DNA from 4 places in the Neptuniibacter sp. QD37_11 genome. Region 1 is predicted to be linked to each of the others. Evidence: predicted binding sites of a transcription regulator. Region 1 holds the regulator's gene; each other region holds the start of a gene.
What was found. Region 1 encodes FNR, which switches genes on or off when oxygen is low (the NO sensors DNR and NnrR bind a similar motif). Its sites were predicted from a motif close to TTGATNTANATCAA; they were not measured.
Positions count from the first base shown of each region.

Region 1 (4,219 bases):
GCGAGCTTAACTACACGCTTGCCTGCTTCTAGGTGAGCAACAAACTCTTCATCTTCTAGTTGTTGGCCTTTGATTCGAATTACGCCGCCTTCTAAAACGTTATCACGTAGCTCACATTCATCTAGTACTTCAAAGCCTTGTGGGATGCTGTCGTGTTGCTCCAACCAATGTGACATAACGGCAGAAGGTGATTGGTTTACATCAGGCAGTGTGATTGGCAGACTGCCTAATGTGCCACGAAGATGACTTAGTAGCTCTTCTGCGCGTTTATGGCTAGAAGCATCTACTGCAATCCAGCCAGCTGCAGGGTTGATCAGAGCGGTGGTCTGCTGGAATTTACTGAAGGCACGAGGCAATAGATCAAGAATCACTTCATCTTTCAGTTGGTCGCGTTCTTTCTTGTACACTTTGCGTGCTTGTTCATGTTCGATGACCGCAACTTTTTCGCCAACGGCGTCTTTAATAACGGCGCCGGGAAGGATCTTTTCTTCCTTGCGTGCAGCCACCATAAACATACCGTGTACCTGATGCGCGTGAACATCATCTAATAAGTGACATGGCGATACCCAGCCATAACGGCTAAGTTCTTGGCTTTTACATGGATGAAAAGCGTGTTCGATAAGTTTTTCTTGCAGCTGCTCTTGAGTGTATTCAAACGCTTCAGTTAGGCGATAGAAAATTACATTTTTAAACCACATAGCAGCTCCAGAAAACGAAAAAATTGGCAGAGCATGGTAGGCAAGATTTGTACGCGATGGAAGAGAAAATCTGCAATTGGCTGAAATAAAAGAGAGGTGAAGAATTAGCTAGCGGGATAAGTAAGAAAGGGATAAAACTGACGGCAGCGATTAGATTGGGCTGCCGTCAGGTTTTAATTAGATGCCAGCGTAAGCAAGAAGGGTATGTACTGGTACACCTGCATCTTGGATTTTGCTAGAACCTTGTAGGTCTGGCAGATCGATTAGTGCTGCTGCTTCTGACACTTCCGCACCAAGTTCTTTGATGAGACTGCACGCTGCTAAGATAGTGCCACCTGTAGCAATCAGGTCATCAAATACCAAAACGCGATCGCCTTCCTTCACAGCATCAGTCTGCATCTCTACAGCTGCAGTACCGTATTCAAGCTGGTATTCCTGATGAATGGTTTCACCCGGTAGTTTGCCTTTTTTACGGACGAGTACCAAAGGAATGTTCAGGTGGTAAGACATGATGGAGCTGATCAAAAAACCACGAGCATCAATACTCGCAATATGCGTGATGTCACTGTCGATATAGCGCTGGATAAATGCATCAGAGATCATGCGAAGCGCTTTAGGATCTTTAAATAGTGGAGTGATATCGCGGAATTGAACGCCTGGCTCCGGCCAGTCTGGGATCGTACGAATTACGGATTTCACATAACATTCGTCATATGACATGAAGAACTCCTTAGAAACAGCAGGTTTTGACACAGCTCAATGTTTTATTACGCAGCAAAAGCTTTAATAAATGCGTTGGGTTACACATTGAGATGGCTACTTAATTGTGCGACTAAATAAGCACCGGTTGCGAAAGCGATCGGTGCTTTTTTATGTGTAGGGGCTAACTGCAAGTGCCTTTGCCACATTGAGCAGTTACAGGCTCTTCAGCGTCCTTAGCTGGACACTCGCCAGATAGTTCGTAAAGTTTATCCAGATCCTGGATATGAACCTCTTTACCTTCAACTTGTAATAGTTCGGACTTCTGGAAGCGGGTAAAAATTCGACTTACGGTTTCAACTGCAAGGCCTAGATAGTTACCGATCTCGTTACGCGACATCGATAAACGGAAACTTGTTTCAGAATAACCACGTGCTTTAAAACGCATCGATAATTTCACAAGGAATGTTGCAACACGTTCTTCAGCATTCTTCTTCGATAGGAGCAGCATCATCTGTTGCTCTTCACGGATCTCTTTACTCATCGTACGCAGCAGTTGGCGGCGTAATTCAGGTAACTGACCGGAAAGTTCGTCCAAACGCTCGAACGGAATTTCACAAACCGTAGTTGTTTCGAGGATTTTTGCAGATACAGGGTATTCGTTGTTATCAAAACCGCTCATACCAACCAGTTCACCTGGGAAGTAGAACCCGGTGATCTGCTCTTCACCTTCATTTGTGATTGTGTAAGTTTTTACTGTGCCGACGCGGATGGCATAAACACTCGCAAATTCTTCGCCTTGGTGGAAAAGATGCTCGCCTTTTTTCAGTGGGCGGCTTTTGTCGATAATGTTGTCCAGGCGTTCCATCTCTGTCATATCCAGAGATACGGGCAGACACAAAGAGCTCAGACTACAAGTGTTGCAGCTTACCTGCTGTAGACTACGTAGTTTTCCATCAGTTGCCTTGTTATCACTCATAGTGCGATCCTGTCGTGGTTATATCGAATGGCTACCCACTGATTATGTAATATTTCCGTAAATACGGAAAGTTAAATAATCTTCGAGAAACGCTGTGAACTCTGATCTTTTGGTATATATGCATCAAATGCCATACATATACGACGAATCAATAGGCGACCAGCAGGAGAGACTACAATCTCATTTGCATTCATGCTGATTAAGCCATCTTTAGTAAATGCTTCTAGCTCAGCAATGGAAGTTGCGAAATAGTCGTCGAAAGCAATATCAAATTTTGATTCAACCGCTGTTTTGTCTAGCTCAAAGTGGCAGATTAGCTGTGTGATTACATGACGACGGATGATGTCATCTTGCGTCAGGCTTACACCGCGCTTAATTGCATGAGCGTTACTATCTACTGCAGCACTGTAATAAGGCATGTCATGCTCATTTTGATAATAAACAGAGCCGATTTGGCTAATTGACGAAACGCCCATAGCGACAAGGTCGCACTCTGAATGAGTCGTATAGCCTTGGAAATTACGATGTAATTTACCTGTGCGCTGAGCAATGGCTAGCTCATCATCAGGCTTAGCAAAGTGGTCCATACCTATATAAACATAACCTGCATCAAGCAGCTTATTAATGGTGGATTCTAGAATCGCAAGCTTAGTCTCTGGGCTAGGCAGTGTTTCTTCCTGAATATGACGCTGCGGACGGAAACGGTCTGGAAGATGAGCGTAGTTGAATACTGAAAGACGATCTGGATTCATTTCGATCACAGTATCGAGTGTTGCGTTAAAACCTTCGAATGTTTGGTAAGGAAGTCCGTAGATCAAATCTAGGTTCAGGGAACGGAAACCTAATCTGCGAGCTTCTTCTAGAATTGTTGCTGTTTGTTCTACTGACTGAACGCGGTTTACTGCTTCCTGAACTTTTGGATCGATATCCTGTAGACCTAGACTGATACGGTTAAAACCGATCTCTCGTAGGACTTTGATTGTTTCTAGGCTTGCTTCACGAGGATCAATTTCGATGGAGTAATCACCGCTATCGTCATCAAGAAGGTTAAAGTTTTTGCGCATTTCAGCCATTAGCTCGACCATCTGCTCGTGGCTAATGAATGTTGGAGTACCGCCCCCCCAATGTAGCTGAGTTACTTTGCGGTCATTGCTGTACCACTTAGATAGCTGAGCCATCTCTTTATAAAGTGTATCCAGATAAGGCTGTGCTTTTTTGCGGTTGCGCGTGATCACTTTATTACATGCGCAGTAGTAGCAAACATGCGCACAGAATGGGATGTGAACATACAGCGAAAGTGGATCATTGATGTCCGCAGAGTTTTGTCCGGTTGTTACTAGATCACTAGGAGACAACTCTGGGTCAAACTGAACAGCAGTAGGGTAGGATGTATAACGAGGACCCGATAGGTCGTATCGTTTGATCAAGTCCAGATCCCATTTAATCAGATTGTTATCCACGTTTGTCTTCCTCTGTAATCAGTTTCTTGCGAAAAGTGCTCAGTTATTGTTGGAATATTCCCATCCAAGGGATGCTGTATAAGCCCATTCCAATAATGATTGCGCCCGAGATATGTTGGGTCAGACGCTTCTGAAGAATTTGTTTAACTTGTTGGGCCAGTACACCGGTTAACAGCATGGCAGGCAAAGTGCCTACGCCAAATGCCGCCATCAATTGTGCGCTGGTTAGCCAGTCGGATGCTGCTGAAGCCCAAATTAAAGTGCTATAAACCAAACCGCATGGCAGCCAACCCCATAGGCCACCCAGCATGATTGCTTGTCCGATATTTCTAACCGGTAGAAGCTTACTCGCAGCGGGACTAATCTGTTTCCACAGTACACCG
Region 1 is NZ_CP180552.1:2,340,674-2,344,892, reverse strand. It holds gene rdgC (recombination-associated protein RdgC) at 1-698, opposite strand, end outside; gene ACMXYT_RS10795 (adenine phosphoribosyltransferase) at 876-1,418, opposite strand; gene fnr (fumarate/nitrate reduction transcriptional regulator Fnr) at 1,582-2,376, opposite strand; gene hemN (oxygen-independent coproporphyrinogen III oxidase) at 2,448-3,836, opposite strand; gene ACMXYT_RS10780 (sulfite exporter TauE/SafE family protein) at 3,880-4,219, opposite strand, start outside.

Region 2 (4,219 bases), 680 kb from region 1:
AGCTGGCTTAGCATACACAGCTGTAGAAAATGCTGTGCACTTTGCTGTTCCTGAAGTGATGAATGGTTTGGCTTCTGCGCTAAGTATCACTAGCACTGATCCAAAAGAAATTCTGTATGCCTACCATAACACTGCTTCAGCTGCTCAGATTCAAGATGCAATCAACGTAGCTAAAGATGGTGGTTATGCGAATGGCATGCTATACAACTTCTATAGCGTAGCAATTGGCTCTACAGCAGCTCCGTTGTTGATCTTCATGGGTGTTGGTGCAATGACAGACTTTGGTCCGTTGTTGGCTAACCCACGTACCCTGTTCTTGGGTGCGGCTGCTCAGTTCGGCATTTTCGCAACTGTACTGGGTGCGGTTGCAATGTCTTCTATGGGCATCATGGACTTCAACATCCAAGAAGCAGCAGCAATCGGTATCATCGGTGGTGCTGATGGCCCAACTGCGATCTACGTAACTAGTTTGCTAGCTCCACACCTATTGGGTGCAATTGCGGTAGCTGCATACTCTTACATGGCGCTAGTACCTCTGATTCAGCCACCAATTATGCGTGCGTTGACTACAGAAGCTGAGCGTAAGATCCAGATGAGCCAGTTACGTCACGTAACTAAGCTTGAGAAGATTCTGTTCCCAATCGTACTGTTGATCCTAGTAGCACTATTGCTTCCAGATGCAGCACCTCTATTGGGTATGTTCTGTTTCGGTAACTTGATGCGTGAGTGTGGTGTAGTAGATCGTCTAAGCGATACTGCTCAGAATGCTCTGATAAACATCGTTACAATCTTCTTGGGTCTATCTGTAGGTTCTAAACTTTCTGCTGATAAGTTCTTGGATCTTGAAACGCTAGGCATCATGGCGCTAGGTATCGTTGCATTCTGTATCGGTACAGCTGCTGGTGTGATCATGGCTAAGATTATGAACAAGATGATGGGTGGCAATGCGATCAACCCACTAATCGGTTCGGCAGGTGTATCTGCGGTACCTATGGCTGCACGTGTATCTAACAAGATCGGTCTTGAGTACAACTCTCAAAACTTCCTGTTGATGCATGCGATGGGTCCAAACGTTGCTGGTGTAATCGGTTCTGCGATTGCAGCGGGCGTAATGATCAAATTCGTAAGCTAATTATTAGCTTGTAGAACTAAAAAGGCTGCCATTGGCAGCCTTTTTTGTTTCTTTTGAGAGCTAAAATACCCTCTCGTCTAATGCCCGGCGAATACTTCTAAATGAGCTTGTACGCTGAATGCTAAGGATACAGGGTTGTAACCGCCTTCTAGAACCGAAACAACGCGGTTTTGGCTGTAAGTGCGAGCTGCGTCTAGGAGCAACTGAGTAACCCAGCGATAGTCTTCTTCATTAAGCTTAATATCTGCCATAGGGTCTTCATGATGAGCATCAAAGCCTGCAGATATAATGATCATATCTGGCTTATGAGCTTGGATGGCAGGTAGCCAGCGCGACTCAACAAGTTTACGGAATACCATGCCGTCGCTATGAGCATCCATAGGGCAGTTAATGATGTGATCTCGAACAAAATCACAGTAACGCTCTGGATAGAATGGGTGTTGGAATGTGGAGCAAATCAGTACTTCAGGTCTGTCTTTAAAGATATCTACGGTACCGTTACCCTGGTGTACATCGAAATCAAAGATAGCAACACGTTCTATACCAGGCTGCTGTAGGGCATGCATAGCTGCAATAGCAGCATTGTTATAGAAGCAAAATCCCATCGCATTGTTATGCTCGGCATGATGACCAGGTGGGCGCGTAGCGCAAAAAGCGTTTTTAGATTTGCCACTGATTACTCTGTTAACTGCCATTACAGCAGAGCCTGCGGCTAAGCTGGCTGCATGTAAGGAGTGCGGGCAAAGAGCTGTATCATCGTCGGTATACACCACGCCTTGTTCAGGTAGTTTCATCTCCAAGCGCTTTTGATGTAGATGAGCGTGGGCGAGTTGTACTTGTTCAGGTAATACGTGGACGGACTGGATTCGTTCAAGATCCTGCATTAGGCCCGTTTTTTCCAATACTTTCTGGATGGCTACCAAGCGAATTGGGCTTTCAGGATGTTCTGGGCCCATATTGTGTAGGCCGCAATCTTCATGAGTGATAAATGCAGTAGTCATAAGTACGCTTTTTTTATAAGTTTTGTTTAGTTTACCTGAAACCCAAAAAGCAGGATCTCATTACATCGTCTCAATACCTCAAGCCTACACCTTAGAGTTAGATTTTTCTTGATCTGGATCATTAGTGTTTGCATGCCCTCGGGATAGGATGGTTGTCACAGCATAGAACTGTCTTGGCATCGAGTGTTCACCCTACACCCGGTGCTTTTTTTTGTTTGCAGGAAATGCTTTTGTCATATCGAATAGGCTTTTATACTTCCAATATCCTTTTTGCGTATATGGACGGTTGAGTGGCGAAAGTAGATTATTCTGATAAGCAAGTTCTACTGATAGAAAGCAGTGGCAACATGCGATCTACTATCTTCTATATGCTGAGGAGTATGGGCGTTGCCAATCTCAAGGCCGTTACTATCAATGACCGAGTTTTAAATGAAATTTCTGAGAATAACTACGATGTTATTCTTCTCGGTCATAATGTGAATGATAGTGTCACCGGTATCCAATTGCTGGAAGAGTGTCGTTATCGTGGTTTCATCAAGCCTACGGCTTGCTGGATCTTTATGACTAGCGATGCATCTCAAGAAGTTGTATTGCATGCAATTGACAGCCGTCCCGATGATATGATCATGAAGCCGTTTTCGGTGGATGAGCTTAAACATCGTCTAGATAATATCCTTTACCGAAAATCAGTCTTTAAGCCTGTTGATGATGCTCTAGAGATCGGTGATCTACCTGCGGCTATCACTTTCTGTCAGCATAACTTTGCGCCTTATGATCAGGAATATGACGAAGCGCAGCTAATCCTTGCTCGCCTGTTGCTTAAATTTCAGAGGCCGAAAGAATGTGCCAAAGTTGCTGAGAAGCAATATTGGAAAAGCCACGATAAAGAAGCAGGTATCGTTTGGGCAGAAGCTATGCTCCAGCAGGAGCAGTTCAAAGAGGCGAAGGCTCTTCTGCTAGAACTTATTGCAGAGTATCCATTGCTGATTGCTGCATATGATTTGCTTGCTCAGACCCATGAGAAGGAAGGGGATTTGGATCAAGCAAGAGAGGCCGTTGCTGAAGCGACTCAGAAATCTCCTATGGGTATCCCCCGACAGATGGAGTTGGGCCGTTTAGCTACGCAAACGAAACAACTAGATATGGCGGGTGGGGCTTATAAGAAGTCAATCGTCCTGGGTCGGCGCAGCTGTTATAAATCCCCTGATCCTTATCTTCGTCTTGCAAATGTAAAGCGCCTAGAAGCAAAGAATGCCGATGGTGGAATGGCGATAGAGCTTTTCAATGAATTTGAAAATACCATTTCGCAGGCTTACCAGGCGTTTCCGAGGGATGAACAACTACAAGTTCGCGCAGCTCTTCTGAAAAGTGAGATGTACCACCAGGTAGGTGATACCGATGCTGCGAATAAGGCCACGCGAGATGCTCAGCGTATTAATTCAGAACTGGCTACACCTTTAGATCTTGATCGAGAGCTTTTGAGTGTTATGGGTGATGCTGTGCCTATATTGGAGCCTGTTGCGAAGCAGAAGAAAGTGCCAGGTAAGAAACACGATCCTGATATGAGTATTAAAGTGAATCGCTTAGGCGTGAAACACTATTTATCAGGAAAGATGCCTCAGGCGCTCAAATATTTTGGTTTAGCGACCGAATATGATTCCAGCAATGTAAACGCATTGTTAAATTTAGCTCAGCTCTTCTTAGAAACGGCTAGAGATAGCAAAGAGAAGCGCGATGAGCGTATAAAAATGGTTCAGCGATATCTAAAGCTTTCGGAGCGTTTTAGCTTAGAAGGTATTGAGCTTGATAAGCAGCATCAGTTGAAGCGTTACCTAAGCCATGATGTTGCGTTATTGCCTAAAGGCTCATTGGGTAACTTATTGCGGTAAACTCTAAGTCATTGGGAAATGGTGTCCCAGAGAGGATTCGAACCCCTGGCCTGTCCCTTAGGAGGGGACCGCTCTATCCAGCTGAGCTACTGGGACATGCTTTTCGAATTTTCGGAATTCTAGCGAGATTTTCTGATCGAGTCACTAGGTCTAGAAGGTTAGAGCAGTTTAAGCTTTCCCTAAGCTGCTCTGTGCTT
Region 2 is NZ_CP180552.1:3,020,852-3,025,070, reverse strand. It holds gene ACMXYT_RS14155 (sodium ion-translocating decarboxylase subunit beta) at 1-1,132, shown strand, start outside; gene ACMXYT_RS14150 (histone deacetylase family protein) at 1,210-2,133, opposite strand; gene ACMXYT_RS14145 (response regulator) at 2,424-4,022, shown strand; tRNA gene ACMXYT_RS14140 (tRNA-Arg) at 4,042-4,118, opposite strand; gene ACMXYT_RS14135 (flagella synthesis protein FlgN) at 4,191-4,219, opposite strand, start outside.
Region 2: ACMXYT_RS14150 (histone deacetylase family protein) is a predicted target of FNR. The motif match lies at 2,242-2,255, and genes of this name have one in related genera.

Region 3 (4,219 bases), 1.6 Mb from region 1:
GGGCACTGCCCGGCTTTTTTATTGGTATAGGGATTATAGATCCGCAATACGCTTGTACTTGATACGCTCTGGCTGATGCTCTTTACCGTAACGGCGTTTGTAATCAGCTTGGTACTCAGTGTAGTTACCTTCGAAGAACTCTACGTGGGAGTCGCCTTCGTAAGCCAGCATGTGAGTACAGATACGGTCAAGGAACCAACGGTCGTGGGAAATAACTACCGCACAACCTGGGAAGGCTAGAAGAGCTTCCTCAAGGGCACGTAGTGTTTCGATATCAAGGTCGTTGGTTGGTTCGTCCAATAGCAGAACGTTGCCGCCTTCTTTAAGGAGTTTCGCCATATGCAGACGGTTACGCTCACCACCAGAAAGATCTTTAACGAACTTCTGCTGATCGCCGCCTTTGAAGTTAAAGCGGCCACAGTAAGAGCGTGAAGGCGTCGTGTAGTTGCCTACTGTGATCATGTCCTGACCATCAGATAGTTCTTCAAACACTGTTTTGTCGCCGTTTAGATCGCGAGACTGGTTAACGTAAGCTAACTGCACAGTAGAACCGATTTCGATCTCACCAGAATCTGGTTGCTCTTCGCCAGCGATCATGCGGAACAGCGTGGATTTACCTGCGCCGTTACCACCGATAATGCCAACGATAGCGCCTTGTGGGATCGAGAAGCTTAGGTCTTCAAACAGAACCTTGTCGCCGTAAGCTTTAGAAATTCCATTCGCATCGATAACTTTATCGCCAAGACGTGGCCCTGGTGGAATATAGATTTCCTGTGTTTCATTACGAGATTGGAACTCTTTAGAGTTCATCTCTTCGAACTGCTTAAGACGCGCTTTAGATTTAGACTGACGCCCTTTGGAGCCCTGACGAACCCATTCAAGTTCAGCTGCAACAGATTTACGGTGAGCTGCTTCCTGCTTCGCTTCTTGTTCTAGACGAGCTTCTTTCTGTTCTAACCAAGAAGAGTAGTTACCTTCGTATGGAATGCCGCGACCACGGTCAAGTTCCAAAATCCAGCCAGCAGCGTTATCTAGGAAATAACGGTCGTGGGTAATTGCCACAACGGTACCTGGGTATTCCTGAAGGAAGCGCTCGATCCAAGCAACAGATTCTGCATCCAAGTGGTTGGTTGGTTCGTCTAGAAGCAGCATGTCTGGCTTGTCTAACAGTAAGCGACATAGCGCTACACGACGACGTTCACCGCCGGATAGGTGCTTAACTTCTGCATCCCAGGCAGGAAGGCGCATCGCATCAGCAGCACGTTCAAGTGCTGTTTCAAGGTTGTGACCATCTTTAGCTTGGATCAGGTTTTCAAATTCAGCTTGTTTCTTAGCCAATTCATCAAAGTCAGCATCTGGTTCTGCGTAAGCTGCATAAACAGCTTCTAGACCATCTAGCGCTTCTTTAACATCAGCAACTGACTCTTCAACGATCTCACGAACTGTTTTTGTTTCGTCCAGTTCTGGTTCTTGAGGTAGGTAACCTACGTTGATGCCAGGCATTGGGCGAGCTTCACCGATGATGTCGGTATCTAAGCCAGCCATGATTTTTAGCAGGGTAGATTTACCCGCACCGTTCAGACCCAATACACCAATTTTGGCGCCAGGGAAAAAAGAAAGAGAGATGTCTTTCAGGATTTCACGCTTTGGCGGAACAATTTTGCCAACGCGGTTCATTGAATAAACGTATTGAGCCATGAAGGGTTCAACTCTTGTTTGTTAAATAATTAATGCTCCCGATTTTACCGGAAATTGGTAATTAATATCTATCTTGATCCTGATCAATTTTTGTACTGGCGAGAGTCGAAGGGCTTTCTAAACTGAGATTACGAATCTGCTGTATAGAAAGTAACCACATAATAGAGGAGAGTGATCATGGGTGAACTATCAAGATTTAACAGCCTTTTTGATGATGCTTTCTTGAATCGTTTCTTTGTTCCAGTGACTACAAGCGGCGATGATAAAGTGCCTGCTATAGATATTCATGAATCTGATACCGGGTATTGTATAAAGGCTGATTTACCTGGAGTGAAAAAAGAGGATGTACAGGTAAGTTTAGAGCATGGTTTGTTAACGATTAAGGCTGAAACTAAAACAGAGGATAAGGAAGAAAAAGAAGGGAAAATAATTCGTCAGGAGCGTCATTTCGGACAATTTGTAAGACGGTTATCGGTTGGTGATAGTGTTGATCCAGATAAAATTACAGCGAAATTTGATAATGGAGTATTGGAAGTCAATTTGCCCAAGCCAGACCCGGGCGCTGCTAAAACGGCGAATGTAAAAGTCGAATGATCCTATTCCGATTGTAAAAAAGAGCTTGGGGGAGCCCCTGAGCTCTTTTTATTGAATAAAATTGAAGCAGTTTTGCGGATGATTCAAGTGTATCCGCGGAAATGTTTCGCTATAATACGCGCTTTCCCAATTCCCAAATGGTTCTACGCTGGAATATTCTGGCGGCTTTGCCGTTGTTGTTGCAGCTGAACAGGGTCCACATTGTATTCAGGGGACAGAAACTCCTATGTTTAGCAAAGATATGACTATCGCTGATTTCGACGCGGATCTATGGTCTGCAATGCAGGCTGAAACTGTACGTCAGGAAGAGCACATCGAACTGATTGCGTCTGAAAACTACACTAGCCCTCGCGTTATGGAAGCTCAGGGTTCTGCGCTGACTAACAAATACGCTGAAGGTTATCCTAACAAGCGTTACTACGGTGGATGTGAACACGTAGATGTTGTAGAGCAGCTAGCGATTGATCGTGCTAAAGAGTTGTTCGGTGCAACTTACGCAAACGTTCAGCCTCATTCTGGTTCTCAAGCTAACGCTGCTGTTTACATGGCGCTTTGTCAGCCAGGCGATACTGTTCTGGGTATGAGCCTTGCTCACGGTGGTCACTTGACTCACGGTGCTGCAGTTTCTTTCTCTGGTCGTATCTACAATGCGGTTCAGTACGGTCTAAACCCAGAAACGGGCGAAATTGATTACGCTGAAGTTGAGCGTCTAGCTGAAGAGCACAAACCAAAAATGATCGTTGCAGGTTTCTCTGCATACTCACGTGTTGTTGATTGGCAGCGTTTCCGCGATATCGCAGACAAAGTAGGCGCGTTCCTATTTGTTGATATGGCTCACATCGCAGGTCTTGTTGCTGCAGGCGTTTACCCATCTCCAATCGGTGTTGCTGACGTTGTTACAACAACAACTCACAAAACACTAGGTGGCCCACGTGGTGGTTTGATCCTATCTGCAAATGCTGATGAAGATCTGCAGAAGAAACTTAACTTCGCTGTATTCCCAGAATCTCAGGGCGGCCCATTGATGCACGTAATCGCTGGTAAAGCGGTTTGCTTCAAAGAAGCAATGGACCCAGAGTGGAAAGAGTACCAAGCTCAGGTTGTTAAAAACGCTCAGGCGATGGCTGAAACTTTCATGAAGCGCGGTATTAAGATCGTTTCTGAAGGTACTGATGATCACCTATTCCTTGTTGATATGATCGACAAAGAATTTACAGGTAAAGATGCTGATGCAGCGCTAGGTCGTGCCAACATCACTGTAAACAAAAACTCTGTTCCAAACGATCCACGTTCTCCGTTTGTAACATCTGGTCTACGTATCGGTACGCCAGCTGTAACGCGCCGTGGTTTCAAAGAAGCAGAAGTTACAGAGCTAACAAACTGGATCTGCGACATTCTAGATGACATCAACAACGATGATGTGATCGCACGTGTTAAATCTCAAGTTAAAGAGATCTGCGCACGTTTCCCTGTATACAAGTAAAACAGGGTTCCGGCTGTAAGTTATAGTCGGAAAAATGTACAATCCTCGGGCGACCCAAAAGGTCGCCCTTTTTTGTTCTCAGACTAAGCTCAGAGAAGATAAACGCTCTTTACACAGGAAAAGTTGATGCATTGTCCTTTTTGTCATGCCAATGAAACCAAAGTGGTTGATTCTCGACTGGTGGCCGAAGGTCAGCAGGTGCGTCGACGTCGCGAGTGTATTAACTGTAATGAGCGCTTTACCACCTACGAAGCAGCAGAGCTGCTGATGCCACGCCTAATTAAGGCTGATGGCTCTCGCCAACCATTTGATGATGAAAAACTCCGTGCAGGTATTCATCGAGCGCTAGAAAAACGTCCCGTCTCTATCGAAGAGTTTGAAGCTTGTATTAACCGTATTAAGCATCGTCTACGTGCGACTGGTGAGCGCGAGTTGCCTTCACGT
Region 3 is NZ_CP180552.1:345,734-349,952, forward strand. It holds gene ettA (energy-dependent translational throttle protein EttA) at 34-1,698, opposite strand; gene ACMXYT_RS01530 (Hsp20/alpha crystallin family protein) at 1,876-2,292, shown strand; gene glyA (serine hydroxymethyltransferase) at 2,519-3,775, shown strand; gene nrdR (transcriptional regulator NrdR) at 3,902-4,219, shown strand, end outside.
Region 3: ACMXYT_RS01530 (Hsp20/alpha crystallin family protein) is a predicted target of FNR. The motif match lies at 1,772-1,785, and genes of this name have one in related genera.

Region 4 (4,219 bases), 330 kb from region 1:
TTAGGATCGGCTTTAAGAGCGTTAACTGGATTCACCCAGTCCAACGCATGTAGATGATAAAAATGTACGATGTGATCGTGAATCTGTAGAGTTTTATCCATCATGTGACGGATAAGGTGTGCATTCAAAGGCACCTGAATGCCTAAAGCATCTTCTACCGCACGTACCGATGTCAAAGCATGAGTACCTGTACAAACGCCACAAATTCGCTCAACAAAGGCCCAAGCATCACGTGGATCACGACCTTTAAGAATCACTTCGAGGCCACGCCACATGGTGCCTGTTGATACAGCGTTACGAATAACGTTGTTTTCATCAACATTCACCTCACAACGCATATGTCCTTCAATCCGGGTTACAGGGTCTACAACAATGCGTCGGCCACTGTTATCTAAATCACTCGCATTAAATGGCTTATTCATTATTCCTGATCTCCTTTATGCTGAGCACGCTTAACCGCACTTACCGCCGCATGCGCAGCAACAGCGGCACCAACACCACCCGCTACAGCCATACCAATCTCATCTGCATTTTTCTCGATACCAAACTGATGAATATCGGTTAAACGGTTATAGAACGAACCTTTGTCCCAGAAACCATCTTCAGAACAACCAATACAACCGTGACCGGCCTGAATTGGGAAAGAGACACCCTCATTCCAACGTACAGTTGAACAAGCGTTATAAGTAGTTGGGCCTTTACACCCCACTTTATAAAGGCAGTAACCTTTACGTGCGCCTTCATCATCCCACTCTTCTACGAACTGGCCTGCATCAAAGTGTGGACGGCGATAACACTTATCGTGAATACGCTGGCTGTAGAACATTTTTGGACGACCTTGACGGTCTAGTTCAGGCATTTTGCCGAAGGTCAGCATATAGGTGATCACACCGGTCATTACCTCAGCGATTGGAGGACAACCTGGTACTTTGATAATTGGTTTATCAGTAATAACTTTATGGATAGGTACCGCTTGGGTTGGGTTTGGACGTGCAGCTTGAACACAGCCCCAAGATGCACAAGAGCCCCATGCGATAATGGCAGCAGCATCCTTGGCTGCATACTTCAGTTTTTCAACAAAAGGTTTACCACCGGAGATACAGAACATACCATCTTCATTTAATGGCGGGTTACCTTCTACGGCAAGGATGTATTTACCTTTATATTTTTCCATCGTTTCATAAAGGATTTCCTGCGCTTGGTGGCCAGCTGAAGCCATCAAGGTGTCGTCGTAATCCAAAGAGATCATGGATAGAACAACATCTTTTACCAACGGGTGAGCCGAACGAATAAACGATTCAGAACAGCAAGTACACTCTAAACCATGCAACCAGATTACCGGTGTACGCTCTTTGGTTTCCATTGCATGCGCAATTCTAGGTGCAAATGTTGGCCCTAAACCTAAGGCTGCAGCCGTTAAGCTACAATATTTCAGGAAGCTACGACGCGTAATACCCTGACGTCGCATAACCTCATAGAAGGTTTCAATTTGTGACATATGTCTCTCCGCCAATGCCAGCCACCACAGCTATGCCCTCATCTTTGATTAGCTATGCATAACTACGTGTAACATTTTTATTTTTTTGTTCAGTCATCTATTGGCAAAGTTCGGGCCAAAAATATTATTCTTGTTTTTCAACAACTTATTTGCAGGTTAAGATTTAGAGAGGGATAAAGACTAACCACTCATCCAGATAAAATGGTTAATCCCTTAACACTTATAAAGTCTGAGGTCATTTAGATGTATTTTAGACATATGTTTATTGACTGACATCAATATCTAAAAAGCGTCGAAGAGATAAGATGGATTTGCATTTCCATTAGAGAGGACTTACCTATGCAAGTTGAAGTAACTGATATCCCACAAGTCGCGGTTGATTTTATGAATGATGATCATGCAGAAGCTGTCACCCTTCTTAATCAGTTATTCAACACTTTGGAAACAGGTAATGACCGTGAAGTTGATGGTGCTTTATCCGGCTTTTACCAACACAATGCCGAACACTTCGCCCGCGAAGAAGAACAGATGATACGAATGAACTTCCCACCCTATACATGCCATAAAGGTGAGCATGAACGCGTTTTACAGGAGATACGTGAAACTCAACAACAATGGCAAGCAAACCATAACCGCGCAGAATTAAACAGCTACCTTAAAAACACTGTAATCCCTTGGTTTGTAAATCATATTAATACCATGGATACAGTAACAGCTATGTTTATCAGCCGTCATTGCGCCTAAATAGTACCGGCCACTATGAATCCGAATTTTAACTAACAGTCGAGCCTCCCCTCTCGGCTGTTAACCTTGCACTGTACTCGAAAGAAATGCTAGCAAGATAACGGTATAAAGGCTCTTGCCATAGATTAAGAATCCAGTCTGTTGTTAAACGCGTAAACAAATTCTGCTATCCTTCTGCGAAATTATTCACTCATGCCAAATAACACAGCAAAGTGCTGTCTTCGAGTATTACGGATCAATAATGAGCAAATATTGGAGTGACGCAATTCAGCGTCTAACACCTTACGTGCCGGGTGAGCAGCCTAAAGAAAGCGGTATCACAAAGTTAAACACCAACGAAAACCCTTACCCTCCTTCGCCGAAGGCGGCAGCGGTGATCAATAACTTTGATACAGCTAGGTTACGACTCTACTCCGACCCAGATTGCACTCAGTTAAAAGATGCACTTGCTAACCACTTTGAAGTTGAGCGTAAGAATGTCTTTGTTGGTAACGGTTCTGATGAGGTACTTGCTCATACCTTTGCAGCGTTCTTCCAACAAGAACAACCTCTGCTGATGCCAGAATTCACATACAGTTTCTATCCGGTTTACTGCAATCTTTTTGATATCGAATTTAAGCTGTTACCCCTAGGTGATAACTTTGAGTTAAACCTAGAAGACTATAACCAGCCAAATGGCGGTATTATTTTCGCTAACCCGAATGCGCCAACTAGCCGAGCAATTGAGTTAGGTGATATTGAAGCATTAGCTCAACGCAATACAGAAACCGTGATTGTGGTTGATGAAGCCTATGTAGATTTTGGCGCTTCTAGCGCTGTTGAATTAACCCAAAAATATGACAATGTTTTGGTGATTCAGACCTTCTCCAAATCTCGTTCTCTAGCAGGTATGCGAGTTGGATTCGCAATTGGTCACGAAGATTTGATTGCAGGTCTAGAACGCGTTAAAAATAGTTTTAACTCTTACCCTCTAGACATGCTAGCAATTGAATCAGCCGTTGCCGCTGTTGAAGATAACGACTACTTCGAAGCGACTACGAAGAAAATTATCGAGACACGTGAGTGGACGGTTAATCGTTTAGAAGAGTTAGGTTTTATTAGCTTACCGTCTAAAACTAACTTCTTATTCAGCACGCACCGCTTTATTGAGGCCGCTGAATTGATGGGTTTCCTTCGTACGAAGAAGGTCCTGGTACGCTACTTCAGCAAACCAGGTATCGATAATTACCTTCGCATATCGATTGGTACACAAGAAGAGATGGAACTGCTAATCAGTACCTTAGAACAACATCCTGATATCTGTAAGATGCCTATTGAGTCTTAAAAAAGCACTGCTTACCTGCAATAAAACCTCTGATAAAGCTGCCTTTCAGGTAGCTTTATCTTATTAGACCCTTAGATTAATCAAACTTCAGTAATACTCAATATACAGGGTCAAAAAGGTGTAAATACCCCTGCTTATTTAATGGACACTAAGGAACCATTGGCGTCACGAATATTTATACCTATTATTAGTTTTACTTTAGGGCTGCTTCTTTACCTAGAGTTTATGAGTACAACGGTTTTGTACTCGTCCGTGTTTATTCCATTGCAAGATTTCAGGGCGCACAGTTGTGCGCCCTTTTTTTATCCATTTCACCTGAACAAAAATCAACTCATAAACCGTGTGTACGCACTATACTGATATAGTTAAATCAGGAGCGCACTCATGCCTATAAATCCAACTGGGTTTGCTACCAGCCCCTACTCTCAATTCAATCAGATTCAGAATCGAATAAATGAAACTGAAGAACAGCTTGCTTCCGGCCAGCGAATAAATAATGCAGCGATCGATCCTGCCGGCCTGCAAGTACTTATCGACTTCCAAACTCAAATTAGAGGAAATAGCGCAGCCATTCGGAATAGTCTTGATGGTGTATCAGCACTTCAGATTGCAGATGGTGGTATTAATCAAGTCAATGATTCGCTACAACGTAT
Region 4 is NZ_CP180552.1:2,005,927-2,010,145, forward strand. It holds gene ACMXYT_RS09180 (nickel-dependent hydrogenase large subunit) at 1-422, opposite strand, end outside; gene ACMXYT_RS09185 (hydrogenase small subunit) at 422-1,498, opposite strand; gene ACMXYT_RS09190 (bacteriohemerythrin) at 1,838-2,242, shown strand; gene hisC (histidinol-phosphate transaminase) at 2,484-3,566, shown strand; gene ACMXYT_RS09200 (flagellin) at 3,951-4,219, shown strand, end outside.
Region 4: ACMXYT_RS09190 (bacteriohemerythrin) is a predicted target of FNR. The motif match lies at 1,764-1,777, and genes of this name have one in related genera.